2 regions of the Amycolatopsis sp. lyj-90 genome follow, and region 1 is predicted to be linked to the other one. Evidence: riboswitches for the same ligand, from Rfam matches in the RefSeq annotation. Region 1 holds a riboswitch; the other holds the start of a gene.

Region 1 (6,949 bases):
CCGGACCTGCTACGACCACCTCGCCGGGACGGTCGGGGTCGCGCTGCGGGACGGGATGCTCACCGCCGGGCTGATCGACGAGGCCGACGGCCTGACGTTGACCGGTCGCGGACGCGAGGTGCTCGGCGCTCTCGGGGTGGAGATCGCCGAAAGCCGCCGTCCGATGCTGCGTGACTGTCTCGATTGGACAGTGCGCCGTGATCATTTGGCGGGCCGGGTCCCCGCGGCGTTACTGTCTCACGGAGTGAGTGCCGGCTGGTTGTCCCGTGAGGGCAACCGCGCGGTGAAAGTCCTGCCCGCGGCGGAGAAACCGTTCGCGGAACTCGGGGTGGACCTGGTGGCCCTGCGGAGTCCGTAAAGGACAGTCTGTAACACAGGCTATCCGGACGGTTTTCGACCGGTACACGAACGAGTGACGACCACCGCCTCACTATTCTGGAGGCCTCACGGCGACCGGACGGGAGGCGACATGGAGCAGCTCCCGCTCGTTCTCGGTACCGGTGGTGCAGTCCTGCTCGTCGCCGTGATCGCCGTCCGCGTGTCGATCCGGGTCGGTCTTCCCTCGCTACTGCTCTACCTGGGCATGGGGGTGCTGCTCGGCGAAGCCGGGTTCGGCATCCAGTACGACAATCCCGAGCTCACCCAGTCGCTCGGCCTCGCCGCGCTGGTGATGATCCTGTCCGAAGGTGGTCTCACCACCCGGTGGACGGCCGTGAAACCCTCGCTGGGCATCGGAATCGCACTGTCCACAGTGGCCGTCGCGGTGAGTATCGCGGTCACCGGCGCGGCCCTGCACTGGCTGCTGGGCCTCGACTGGCGGATGGCGTTGCTGTGGGGCGCGGTGCTCGCCTCGACCGACGCCGCCGCGGTGTTCTCGGTGCTGAGATCGGCGGGGGTCGGGAAGCGGCTCGTCGGCGCGCTGGAGATCGAGTCGGGCATCAACGACGCCCCGGCGTACATCGCCGTCGTCGTGCTGGCCGAGGGCACGACCATCGACTGGTCGCTGCCGCTGCTGGTGGTCTACGAACTCGCCGCCGGGCTGGTCATCGGCCTGGCCTTCGGCTGGATCGGCACGCACGCGCTGCGACGGGCCGCGCTGCCGGCGACCGGCCTGTATCCGCTGGCCACGGTCGCCGTCTGTGTCGTGGCGTACTCGAGCGGGCAGCTGGCGCACGCCTCCGGCCTGCTCGCCACCTACGTCGCCGCCTTGGTGCTGGGGAACTCGAAGCTGCCGCACCGGTCCGACACGCTGTCCTTCGCGGAGGGGCTCGGCTGGCTCGCGCAGATCGGGCTGTTCGTCCTGCTGGGCCTGTTCGCCTCGCCGAGCAGGATCTTCGAGAGCCTGATCCAGGGGCTCGTCGCGGGCGCCGTGGTGCTGCTGCTCGCCCGTCCGCTGTCGGTGGTGCTGTCCGCGCTGCCGTTCAAGATCCCCTGGCGAGAACAGGTGTTCCTGTCCTGGGCCGGGTTGCGCGGGGCCGTCCCGATCGTGCTCGCGCTGATCCCGCTGTCGTCCGGGGTGCCCGGTGCGCAGGAGCTGGTCGACGCCGTGTTCGTGCTGGTCATCGTGCTGACCCTGCTCCAGGGTGCGACGCTGAGCCCGCTCGCGAGAGTGCTCGGGCTGACCCAGCACGCCCAAGCGCACGAGATCGACGTCGACTCCGCACCGCTCGACGAGATGGGCGCCGACCTGTTGCAGGTCCGGATCAATCCCGGGTCGAAGATGCACGGCGTCTACCTGGCGGAGCTGCGGTTGCCGATCGGGGCGACGATCAGCCTGCTCGTGCGCGACGGCATCGGCTTCACGCCCAACAAGGACACCCGGCTCCAGGAACGCGATCAGTTACTCGTCGTGACCACGTCCGACGCCCGTGACGCGGCCGAACGACGCCTCCGGGCCGTCGACCGTGCCGGACGCCTCGCCAGGTGGAAGGGCGAATCCGGCCAATAGGTCACGAGATCGCACCAGTCTTTCGTCGGTTGATCTCAGAAAATTCACTACGAGTTGTTCCCTTTTGTACTCCTTTTGGATTACTTTCCCCGCAATCCACTCCATCGAATGGGTGAGTGTCACGGGGTAAGGAGTACGCAAGGTGACGAAACTTCCTGTGCGGTTCGCCGGCCTGGGGGCCGCCGCCGTCCTCGTCGGGGTGGTTCTCTCGACGCCGGCCGCGGCCGCGGGCGCGTTCCCGGCGTTCGGCCTGCCGTTCGACACCGGCCGGTCGGTCTACTCGGCGGGGATCCACTCGGACAACGGGACCTCCGGCGTGAAGAACGCCATCGACTTCAGCCCGGGTGACAAGACCGTACGCGCCCCGCTCGCGGGCACGGTCCGGATCCAGCACTGCGACGGCGGCGACTGGGTGACCGTCGACCACGACGGCGGCTGGCGGACCGGGTACTACCACATGGAGGGCATTTCGGTCACCGACGGCCAGCGGGTCGTCCCGGGCGACGCCCTCGGCCGGACCGGCAACGCGCTGCCCTGCGGCGGCAGCAGCACCGGCGCCCACGTGCACTTCACCCTGTGGACCCTGCCCGCCGTCGCCAAGGGCGGTGACTCGCGCGACTTCGGCGTCGGAGCGGGCAACTGGAACGGCATGTCCTACGACGAGGTCTCGACCAAGGTCGCCGAGGCCTACGGCGAAGCGGTCGACGGCAAGATCTTCGGCGGCTGGCAGTTCGCCGCGGGCACCGATCAGTACTCGGGTACGGCCACCGAGGTCTCGTCCCGCGCGACCATCCCCCTGCCCGGCCGATTCCGCGTCTGACCTCCCGCAATTAGTCCTCTGGTTGCGGTAGTTGCGCGTGCAAGTACCGCAACCAGAGGACGAAACGCGGGGGTTCTCCTCGGTCGCGGAACGCGTGACCGGCGTCTCAACATCCGGACGAGGGGTGGCTCGATCGCGGGTGCATCCGCTAACTTCGTTCGTAGGTCACGAGTGTCAGCGTCAAGCCCCGGCTAGCTGACCGGCAACCCTCCTTCCGCGGTGGGGTGCCCCGGGTGAGGACCTGGCTCGTCGCGTGGTGCGGCGGGCAAGCGCGGGATCCTCGTCGGGTCCCCAGGCCCGGAGGATGACGATGACTCTCGCTCTCGAACGCACCAGCACCCCCGCCGACATCTCCACCGCTGTCGCGGAAACCGTTGCCACCCGCGAAATCCCGGCCGTGGCGTGTGCCGATCTGCGGGTCCCGCTGGTCACCGGTGGCGACATCGGGTACGCCAACCTCGACCACGCGGCGAGCGCTCCCTGCCTGGACAAGGTGCGCGACGCCGTCGACGAGTTCCTTCCCTGGTACGCCAGCGTCCACCGCGGCGCCGGGTTCGCTTCGCAGGTCTCCACCAAGCTTTACGAGCGGACGCGCGGAATCCTGCGGGACTTCGTCGACGCGCGGTCGACCGACACCGTCGTGTTCACCCGCAACACCACCGATTCCTTCAACCTTCTCGCCCGCAGCCTGCCGAAGCACACGTCGGTCGTCGTGTTCGACACCGAGCACCACGCCGCGCTGCTGCCGTGGAAGGGCCCGAACGTCCGCCGGATCCAGACCCCGCGCACCCGCCTCGCCGCGGTGTCCGCTGTGGACGAAGCGCTCGCGGACTGCCCTCAGGGCCCGCGGCTGGTCGTCATCACCGGCGCGTCCAACGTGACCGGGGAACTGTTGCCGGTCAAGGAGATCTCCGCCGTCGCGCGGCGGCACGGCGCCCGGATCGCGCTCGACGCCGCGCAACTCGCGCCGCACCGCAAGATCTCCCTGCGCAAACTGGACGTCGACTACATCGCGATTTCGGGGCACAAGCTGTACGCGCCTTTCGGCGCCGGTGCGCTGATCGGCCGCGCCGACTGGCTGCGCGCCGCCCAGCCGTACCTCGCCGGTGGCGGCGCGACGAAGCTCGTCACCCGCGACTCCGAAGACTTCGGCGTGGTCTGGAACGCCGGCGCCGAGCGGCACGAAGCCGGTTCTCCCAACACCGTCGGCGTCTACGCGCTCGGTGTCGCCTGCGAGACGCTGGCCGGGAACTGGGACGCGATCGTCGCCCACGAGGACGAACTGCTGGCACGGCTGCGCCGTGGTCTCGCCGGTGTCCCCGGTTTCGCCGAGCTGCGGCTGTTCGACGCGCCCGTCGACCGCGTCGGCACCCTGAGCTTCGTCATCGACGGCTTCGACCCGGGCTGGCTCGCCGCTGTTTTGTCCGCGGAGTACGGCATCGGCGTGCGGGACGGCGCGTTCTGCGCGCACATCGCGACCAAACGGCTCATCTCCGCCGCCGGTTCGACCGGCCAGCAGGCCGTCCGGGTCAGCCTCGGTCTCGGCAGCACCGCCGAGCACGTGGACCGGCTCGTCCTGGCGCTGCGCCAGATCGTCGCCCGCGGCGCCCGCTGGCAGTACGAGAAGCCGGAAGGCCGCTGGGTGCCGGAGAACGACCCGCGGGAGCTTCCCCCGTTCTGCGCCTGACCCACTACTCTCCCCTCGCATGGGGAGCGAGCGACCGCGTTACTGGTTTCCGCTGGCGTTGCTGGGTTTCGCCCAGCTGACGGTGGTGGCCTTGTCCGTCGGCACGGGCCCGGTCGACTACACGGCCTACGGGAACGGTGGCCTGTTGGGATCCGTCCACAGCGTGGAGATGAGCCGTGAAGCCGTGTCCGCCGTTTCGGTCATCGGCATGAGCAGGATGGACGACTGGCTGTTCGCCGTCTTCGCGGTTTACCTCGGCACCGTGCTCTTCTATGCCTTCCGGTCGAAGCGCCTGCCGTGGTGGAAGGTCCTCGCGATCGCTCTCGGCGGGCTGGTCGCCATCGCGCTGGCGGATCTGGTCGGCTACTGGGAACTCGACATGGACGGCGACGCGCGGAGCGCGATCCTGGTGACGCTGGGCCTGGTCCTGCTCGCCTGGCTGGACCGCAGCGTGCTGGTGCTGGTCGTGGCCGCCGCGTTCGTGCTCTGCGCCGTCGTGCTCGCCCAGGGACAGCTCGCGCTGGTGCTGTCGTCGCTGGTCGCGCTCGCCGGGGCGTTCGCGGCCCTGCTGAGCAGGCCGAAGACAGCCGCCGAGGAGACCTGAGCACGCTCCGTGGACAATGGGGGCGTGAGTACAGAGCCCGAAACCGCGCCACCGGCGCCGCCGCTGCCCAAGAAGCGCGTCGCCGTGGTGTTCGCCGTCGCCGCGGTGCTGTGGGGGATCGACCTCCTCACCAAGCAGATCGCGGTGTCCACGCTGGAGGGCAAGCAGCCGGTCGAGTTCCTCGGCGGGCTGGTGTATTTCCAGCTGGTGCGCAACCCCGGTGCGGCCTTCTCGATGGCGACCGGGCTGACCTGGGTGCTCGCGCTGGTCGCGGTGGCGGTCGTGGTCGCCATCGTCTGGCTGGCCCGGCGGCTGCGCTCGGTCGGCTGGGCGATCGGCCTCGGGCTGGTGCTGGCGGGCGCGCTCGGCAACCTGACCGACCGGATCTTCCGGGCCCCCGGCCCGCTGCAAGGACACGTCGTCGACATGATCTCCGCGTTCGCGCCGAACGGGCAGGGCTGGGCGATCTTCAACGTCGCCGACTCCGCGATCTGCGTCGGCGGGGTGCTCATCGTGATCCTTTCCTTGCTGGGCAAGGACTACGACGGATCGTCTACAAAGGACAAGAAGAAGGCGGCGAGCGCATGAGCGCGCGGATGTTGCCCGTTCCCGACGGGCTCGACGGCATGCGCGTCGACGCGGGGCTGGCGAAACTACTGGGACTTTCCCGCACGGTCGTGGCGGAACTCGCCGAATCCGGCGAGATCCTGCTCGACGGCAGGCCCGCCGGGAAGTCGGACAGGCTGGCCGCGGGCGGGCTGCTCGAGGTGACGCTGCCCGATCCGGCCTCGCCCATCGAGGTCGTCGCGGAACACGTCGACGGGATGAAGATCCTGCACGACGACGACGACATCGTGGTGATCTCGAAGCCGGTCGGTGTCGCCGTGCACCCGAGCCCCGGCTGGAACGGGCCGACCGTCGTCGCCGGTCTCGCCGCCGCCGGGCTGCGGATCGCGACGTCGGGCGCGGCCGAACGCCAGGGTGTCGTGCACCGGCTGGACGCGGGTACCACCGGCGTGATGGTCGTGGCCAAGAGCGAGCACGCGTACACCGTGCTCAAGCGGGCGTTCAAGGAACGCACCGTCGACAAGGGCTACCACGCCATCGTCCAGGGCCACCCGGATCCGACGCGCGGCACCATCGACGCGCCGATCGACCGGCACCCCCGGCACGACTACAAGTTCGCCGTCGTCCAGGGCGGACGGCCCAGCGTCACGCACTACGAGGTCGTCGAGGCCTTCCGTGCCGCGTCGCTGGCCCAGATCAAGCTGGAGACCGGCCGCACGCACCAGATCCGCGTGCACTTCTCGGCCCTCAAGCACCCGTGCGTCGGCGACCTGACCTACGGCGCCGACCCGGTGCTCGCGCGCAAACTCGGGCTTTCCCGGCAGTGGCTGCACGCGAAGACGCTCGGCTTCGCTCACCCGTCCGACGGGCGCTGGGTCGAGTTCGAGTCGGAGTACCCGGACGACCTGGCCAACGCGCTGCGGATCCTGCAGGACGAGAACTAGCCGGGGCTAGTCGTCGATCGACCAGGTCAGCGTGCGCTCGTCGGGCTCCGGCCTCGGTGACCAGCGCACGGCGACCACACGGGTGGCGTCCGGCAGTACGTACACGGTGTGGCCGCCGAGGGTCTCGCCGGGCCGGACGCCGATCTTGTGCGGCGGCCGCGAGGTCAGGGACACCGGCGCCTTCGTGATCGGCTTGCCGTCCGCGCTGAGCAGTTCGAGGTAGTTGTCCGGCAGCGAGACGAACGGGATGTTCCCGCGGTTGGTGATCTCGGTGTGCACCACGACCGACCGTTCCCCGGCTTCCAGGGAGTAACCCGCCGCGCTGAACAGGTAGTCCGCCGGGTCCTGGACCTCGAGCAGTTGGACGGTGAGCTGCTCG
Region 2 (6,949 bases), on a different contig from region 1:
TCGCCGACGGCGTATCCCCGTTGGAGGACGACTCCGTAGGTGACGTGGAACACCGCGGTGACCGCGGCGGCGAGCAGCCATGTCCACTGTGGACGTTGCGGCTCCACGGCCAGCGAAACCGCCATGACAGGGATGAGCAGGACCGCGGACAAGCTGTAGTAGGCCCAGACGAACCGGGCTCCGCCACGGCGGATCCGCTTGGCTGCCAGGTTCCAGCCCGCGTGAATGACGGCGGCGGCGATGACGAGGGACAGGGCGGTGGCGTTCACTGCGGACCTTTCACGTTTTCCGCGCATGCGGAAAACACCGGTCCTCCAGGCTTTTGTCCCGTCAGATGAACGGCGGCGCTTCCGGCTCCGCCGATGGTGCCGCTCGGACCTGTCCCGCTTGCCCTGATTGTGTGTTTCGCTGAACGGGCAGGCGGCGGAACCCTAGGCACTACGCTCTCGACCGTACCGCAAGAGCCTCGCCGGAGGCGGCCGAGATCCGCTCCGGGACGGCTGTTAAGCTCGCCCTTCACCGCTGTGTGGCATTCCGTCATGGAGGAAACCCGCGCCGCTTTCACGAGCGCGCAGGGCCGGTCACAGCGCGGCGGTGAAACCACCGAGAGATTCAAGAGGAGCGCCCCCGTGGCCAACATCAAGTCGCAGATCAAGCGCATCACCACCAACGAGAAGGCGCGTCAGCGCAACCAGGCGATCCGGTCCTCGGTGAAGACCGCGATCCGCAAGTTCCGCGAGGCCGCCGACTCCGGCGACAAGGCCAAGGCCCTGGAGCTGCAGAAGGACGCGGCCAAGAAGCTGGACAAGGCCGTGACCAAGGGCGTTCTCCACGCCAACCAGGCCGCCAACAAGAAGTCCGCGCTGGCGAAGCGCGCTAACTCTCTTTAATCGCGCGCTGACGTAAACGCGCCGAAGGGGCGTCGATCCGCTTGTCACTCACGTGGCGCGGGGAGGCGCCCCTTCATCGCGTTTACGTGGGCCTTCGGCCCAAGGGAGGGCGCGCGACTGGTGAAGTCTCGCCGTCGCGCTGGCGCGCTTTCGGCGAGACAGTCCGCCGGTCCGGTTGTCGGGCGCGTTGACCTTCGGGGTTGGTCCGGCGGGTGTGTTAGCGGCTGGGGGTGCCGTGTGCGGCGACGACTTCCAGGACGGCGCGTTCCAACGCGTACTCCGGGTCGGCCGCGGCACCCTTGACCTCGGCGTTGAGCCTGGCGACGATCCGCATGGCGGTGGCGAGACCGTCCTGCCCCCAGCCGCGGGCCTGCCCCTGCGCCTTGCGCACCTTCCACGGCGGCATCCCCAGTTCGCCCGCCATCTGGTTCGGGTTCCCGCGACCCGCGCCGGACACCCGCGCGATCGTCCGGACGGCGTCGGCGAGGGCGTCCGCGACCAGCACGTGCGGAACGCCCAGCTGCATCGCCCAGCGCAGTGACTCCAGCGCCGCCGCCATGTCACCGGCGACGGCCTTCTCGGCGACCGCGAACCCGTTCACGTCCGCGCGGCCCCGGTGGTAGCGGCGGACCGCCTGCTCGTCGACCGCTCCCCCGGCGTCCGCGACGAGCTGGGTCGCGGCCGACGACAACTCGCGCAGATCCGAGCCGACGGCATCGATCAGCGCGAGCACGGCCGCACCGTCGATCTTCCCGCCGACCCGGCGGACTTCGTTGCGGACAAAGGATTCCCGCTCAGCGGCCTTGGTCAGTTTCGGGCACTCGACGACCTCCGCCCCGGCCTTCTTCAACGCCGTGGGAAGCGCCTTCGCGGCCTTGCTCCGGCCGCCTCCGCTGTGCACGACGACGAGCACGATGCCCTCGGCGGGCGCCTTGACGTAGGCCATCACCCCGTCGGCGAGCTCCTGCGAGATGTCGTGCGCGGATTCGAGGACGATCACCCTGCCCTCGGCGAACAACGAAGGGCTGACCATCTCCGCGAGCGCGGGGACTGTGAGGTCCGACACCCGGATCCGAGACAGGTCCGCCGTCGGATCGGCCGCTTTGGCCGCGTCCGAAGCGCTGCGGACCGCGCGTTCGATCAGCAGCTCTTCCTCACCGAGAACCAGGACCAGCGGCGATGGGGCGGAAGCTTGCGTCGTCACGGTGACGATCCTCCCACTCGTCCTCTCGGGTGCTTTGTCCGGTGACGTGTTCCGGGCACGGTGGCCCCACCCGAGCCTCATGTCGTACGGTGTTGGCGAGGCGACGCGCTCTAACGCGTGCCGACAATCGAATACCGCTCATCCAGAGGGGCAGAGGGAACGGCCCGATGAAGCCCCGGCAACCGGCGTCAGCCTGTCATTCCGCGATCGCGGGATAGCTGACGAACACGGTGCCAATTCCGGCCCGCCATGGCGGGGCAGATGAGGAAGGAACCTCGCGATGACCGCAACCCTCGGCACGACCTCCACCACCAAGACCCCGGATCTCGGACCGGCCGTCGAACTGGTGTCGAAGGAAGAGGGACACCGGCAGCCACTCGCCCCCGAATTCGTTTCCGCCGAGGACTTCTCGCCGCTCGAGGTCGCCTACGACTTCGGCCGCGTGCGCCGCGAGGACATCGAAGCCGGGCCGAAAAACATCTGGCGCTACAAGAAGCTCCTTCCTGTTCCCTCGAACGTCGAGGAAATCCCCAACACCGAACCCGGCGCCACCAGGCTCATCCAGGCCGACAGGCTCGCGAAGGCGTTGGGCGTCAAGAAGGTCTGGGTCAAGGACGACACCGGCAACCCGACCCACTCGTTCAAGGACCGCGTGGTCGCCGTCGCGCTGGCCGCCGCGCGCGAGTTCGGGTTCGACGTGCTCGCCTGTCCGTCGACCGGCAACCTGGCCAACGCGGTCGCCGCCGCGGCGGCCCGCGCCGGCTGGCGGTCGGTCGTGCTGATCCCGAAGACCCTCGAGCGCGCCAAGATCCTCACCACCGCCGTGTACGACGGCGACCTGATCGCGGTCGACGGCAACTACGACGACGTGAACCGGCTCGCCACCCAGCTCGCCGCCGAGCAGGAGAGCTGGGCGTTCGTCAACGTGAACGTCCGGCCCTACTACTCCGAAGGCTCGAAGACGCTGGCCTTCGAGGTCGCCGAGCAGCTCGGCTGGCGGCTTCCCTCGCAGATCGTGGTGCCGATCGCCTCCGGTTCCCAGCTCACCAAGGTGGACAAGGGTTTCCGTGAGTTCGGGCAGCTCGGCCTCGTCGACGAGACGCCGTACAAGGTGTTCGGCGCGCAGGCCACCGGCTGCTCGCCCGTCTCGGCGGCGTTCCGCGCCGGCCACGACGTCGTCCAGCCGGTCAAGCCGGACACGATCGCCCGTTCGCTGGCGATCGGCAACCCGGCCGACGGCCCCTACGTCCTCGACGTGGTCAACCGCACCGGCGGTGCGATCGAAGACGTCACCGACGAAGAGGTCGTCGAGGGCATCCGGCTGCTCGCCCGCACCGAAGGCGTCTTCACCGAGACCGCCGGCGGCGTCACCGTGGCGACGGCGAAGAAGCTCATCGAGACCGGCAAGCTCAACCCGGACGAGGAGATCGTGCTCCTGATCACCGGTGACGGCCTCAAGACCCTCGACGCCGTCGAGGACAAGATCGGCCCGAAGGCCACCGTCAGCGCCTCGGCCGACGCGGTCCGCGAGGCTCTCGGCATCTGAGTTCCGGCGGCCCGCCTCAAGAACGAGGCGGGCCGCGGGGCTCACCCCGGCGCGTCAGGGCAAGGCCTCGCGCGTCGGAGACGACCGCCGTGTCGCCGTCCGTGTCCGTCCTGGCGATCGCAGCGCCGACCGCAGCCAGATTGTCCAAAGTGGACTTGTTCGGGTGACCGTAGGTGTTTCCGGCGCCGACACTCACCAGCGCGGCCCTCGGCGCGACGGCGTTGAGGAAATCCGGTGCCGTGTAACGACTTCCGTGATGCGGGACCTTCAGGATCTCGGCACGCAGGTCGGCGCCTTCGGCCATCAGGTCGGCCTGGGCGGCGAGTTCGACGTCGCCGGTCAGCAGCAACCGGCCCGCCGGAGTCCCGGCACGCAGGACCACCGAACCGTTGTTGATCACCGTGCCGTCCTGTTCGAGGACCGAGCGCCGGGTGACGTACCGCGGCCCCAGTACGTCCAGTGTCAGTCCCGGCCAGTCCAGCCGTTGCCCGATCCCCAGTTCCAGCAAGGGAATCCCGCGGCGCGCGGTCTCGTCGGCGACCTGCCGCCAGGCCCAGGCGGGAGCCCGGCCCGGACCGACTGCGACCGCCCCGACCGACCGGCCCTCGAAGACGGATTCGAGGCCTCCGATGTGGTCGGCATGCAGATGGCTCAGCACGATCAGCGGAACGCGGTCCACCCCCAACCTGCTGAGGCATTCGTCCACCGGACCTGGTTCCGGCCCGGTGTCGACCAGGATCGCCCTCCCGGGCTCGGCCGTGGCGAGGACGACTGCGTCACCCTGTCCGACGTCGCAGGCGACGGCGCTCCACGACGCCGGTGGCCACGCCGGGGCCAGCACCCGCACCGGAACGAAGACGAGGAGCCCACCGGCCAAAGCGAGCGCCAGCAGGATCCTGCCGTGACGCAGCCGGATGGCGAGGAGCAGCACGACGAGCAGGCCGGCCACCAGCAGTCCGCCCCACCAGCCATCCGGCCAGTCCACGACCGCTCCCGGCGCGCGGGCGCCATGGCGGGCCACGGTGATGAGCCAGCTCGCCTCGGGTTCGGTCAGGCGGACGAGCAGCCTGCCCGCCGACGGCCACCACGGTCCGACGACGGTCGCGAGCACGCCGAACACGGTGGCCGGGGCGACCACGGGCGCGGCGAGCACGTTGGTCACCACCGAGACGAGACTGACCGATCCCGCCATGCCCGCGATGACCGGCGCCGTCATCACGAACGCGGCCAGCGGGATGGCCAGCCCCTCGGCGTAGCCGGCCGGCACTCCGCGTCCGACCAGCCACTCGGCCCACCTCGGGGCCAGCAGTACCAGCCCGGCCGTGGCCAGCACCGAAAGCGCGAACCCGAAGTCCGCGGCCATCGCGGGATCGGCCACGACGAGCCCCGCCACCGCGAACGCCAGCGCGGGTAGCGCCGAACCCCGGCGCCCCAGTGCGAGCGCCAGCAACCCGACCGCCCCCATCACCCCGGCGCGGAGCACGCTGGGCGCGGGCCCTGCGAGGACCACGAACCCGGCGAGCCCCGCGGCGGCCGCGGCGGCGGACGTCCGCGGCCCGACCCGGAGCACTCGCAGGAGGAGAAGGATCGAGCCGCAGACGATCGCCACGTTCCCACCGCTCACGGCCATCAGGTGGGACATGCCGGAGTCCGTGAACTCGCGCTCGACTCTGGGGGACAGTGTGCTCGTGTCCCCCACGACCAGTCCGGGCACCAGACCGGCCTGCTCCTCGGGGAGGACGGCGCACAGGTCCCGGAGCCCGGTGCGCAGCGATTCCGCGGCTCGCTGCCACCAAGGCGCCGGTCCGAGTGCCGACGGCGGACCTCGCACCGAGAGGACCGCGACCGTCAGTTCGGCCCCCTCTGCCGGTGCGAGCCGTCCGGAGGCGGTGACCTGCTGCCCGGGCAACAGGTCCGTCCACCCCGCGGCGGGAGCGAGCAGCAGGATCCGGCCGGCCGAATCCACCACCCGCTCCGCCGCCACCACGGCGTCCACCGTCGCGGCGATGACCACCAGGCGGGTGCCTGCCCGGCGATCGGCGTATCCGGCGCCGCGGACCGGACGTGGCCGCTCGGTGACCACCACCCTCATGGTGGCGTCGCTCCCCCGTGCGGCGGCGGCACGGAGGTCGTCGTGCTCGGCGGCCCGGATCCGCAGCGCCACCGGACCGGCGGTGAGCACCCCGAGGACCGCTAGCACGCCCAGGCCCGCCACCCACCGGGACGCCGTCCGGCGGGCACGGAGACCGGCTGCGATCGCGAGCACCACGGCGGCCGCACCGCAGAGCATCGTGATCCACCAGCCGCCGAGCAACCCGGAGAGAGTGCCGAGCCAGGCCGTCGCCGCGGCCGGTATCAGCCGCAGATCCTGACCTCGCCACGACGTGGTGTCCACTTCGGACGGATCGGCGGACGGGTTCATCCGACGGACACCAACTCCCGGATCTTCTTGAATTTTGCTTCGCCGATCCCTTCTACGTCACGGAGTTGCTCGACCGTGGTGAACCCGCCGTGCCCGGACCGCCAGTCGACGATGCGTTTGGCCATCACCTCGCCGACCCCGGGCAGGGAGTCGAGTTGCTCGGCCGTGGCCGTGTTCAGGTCGAGCTTCCCGGTCGGTGTTCCTGTTCCGGCCGCGGCCGGAACAGGAACACCCACGGCCACCTGCTCGCCGTCGGTGAGCCGCCGGGCCAGGTTCAGCCCGGTCAGATCCGTTCCGGGCGGTGCCCCACCGGCCGCCGTGAGGGCATCGGCGACCCGTGCGCCCGGAGGGATCGTGACCAGGCCGGGTTTGAGCACCCGGCCGACGACGCTGATCACCAGAGGCGCCTTGCCCGCCGCGGCGGGGGCTTCTCCGGCGGCCTTGGCCGACGGCAGGGGCGGCGGGGTCTCCGCCCCTGGCCGGTGTCCGAACAAAGCGATCGCGCCGGTCACGATCACGGCCACCGCGATCAGCACGGCCACCACGGCGAACCACCGCCGGTTCACCGGAACCCCGTCCGCCGTGAACCGGGCGGGCACCCAGCGGCGGACGAGCCTGCCCGAGGGCGGGCCCTGGGCGGCGGGCGACGACAGCTGCGCGGCCAGCCACGCCAGCCTGGCGTTGGCGGAGGAGCCCGGTGGACGGGCGGTTTGGTCGAACACGTGACCGACGCTACGGAGCGGGGGTGGCGGGCGGCAGTGGAGAATCGCGAGGCTGTGGACAAGTGGGGTGTTGTGGACAACCCGGCCCCGGGCGGGACCAGATCACCGGTTTCCGTCGGGGCCGTGTGGGATGGTGGCGGGTTTCCTAACCCGCCCGCTGGATCA

What was found. Region 1 has a riboswitch for S-adenosylmethionine ahead of ACLJPX_RS10400 (aminotransferase class V-fold PLP-dependent enzyme). Riboswitches for the same ligand answer to the same signal wherever they lie in the genome.
Region 2: linked by a shared signal. The riboswitch ahead of thrC (threonine synthase) and the one ahead of ACLJPX_RS10400 (aminotransferase class V-fold PLP-dependent enzyme) in region 1 are both predicted to bind S-adenosylmethionine.

What each region holds. Positions count from the first base shown of each region.
Region 1 is NZ_JAJPWP010000002.1:966,952-973,900, reverse strand. It holds gene ACLJPX_RS10415 (ArsR/SmtB family transcription factor) at 1-358, shown strand, start outside; gene ACLJPX_RS10410 (potassium/proton antiporter) at 470-1,948, shown strand; gene ACLJPX_RS10405 (M23 family metallopeptidase) at 2,091-2,768, shown strand; SAM riboswitch class IV at 2,932-3,046, shown strand; gene ACLJPX_RS10400 (aminotransferase class V-fold PLP-dependent enzyme) at 3,079-4,455, shown strand; gene ACLJPX_RS10395 (hypothetical protein) at 4,475-5,059, shown strand; gene lspA (signal peptidase II) at 5,084-5,647, shown strand; gene ACLJPX_RS10385 (RluA family pseudouridine synthase) at 5,644-6,570, shown strand; gene ACLJPX_RS10380 (AsnC family protein) at 6,577-6,949, opposite strand, start outside.
Region 2 is NZ_JAJPWP010000009.1:201,640-208,588, reverse strand. It holds gene ACLJPX_RS32120 (EamA family transporter) at 1-296, opposite strand, end outside; gene rpsT (30S ribosomal protein S20) at 630-890, shown strand; gene holA (DNA polymerase III subunit delta) at 1,108-2,094, opposite strand; SAM riboswitch class I at 2,230-2,362, shown strand; gene thrC (threonine synthase) at 2,375-3,640, shown strand; gene ACLJPX_RS32100 (ComEC/Rec2 family competence protein) at 3,657-6,062, opposite strand; gene ACLJPX_RS32095 (helix-hairpin-helix domain-containing protein) at 6,059-6,784, opposite strand; gene ACLJPX_RS32090 (DegV family protein) at 6,930-6,949, opposite strand, start outside.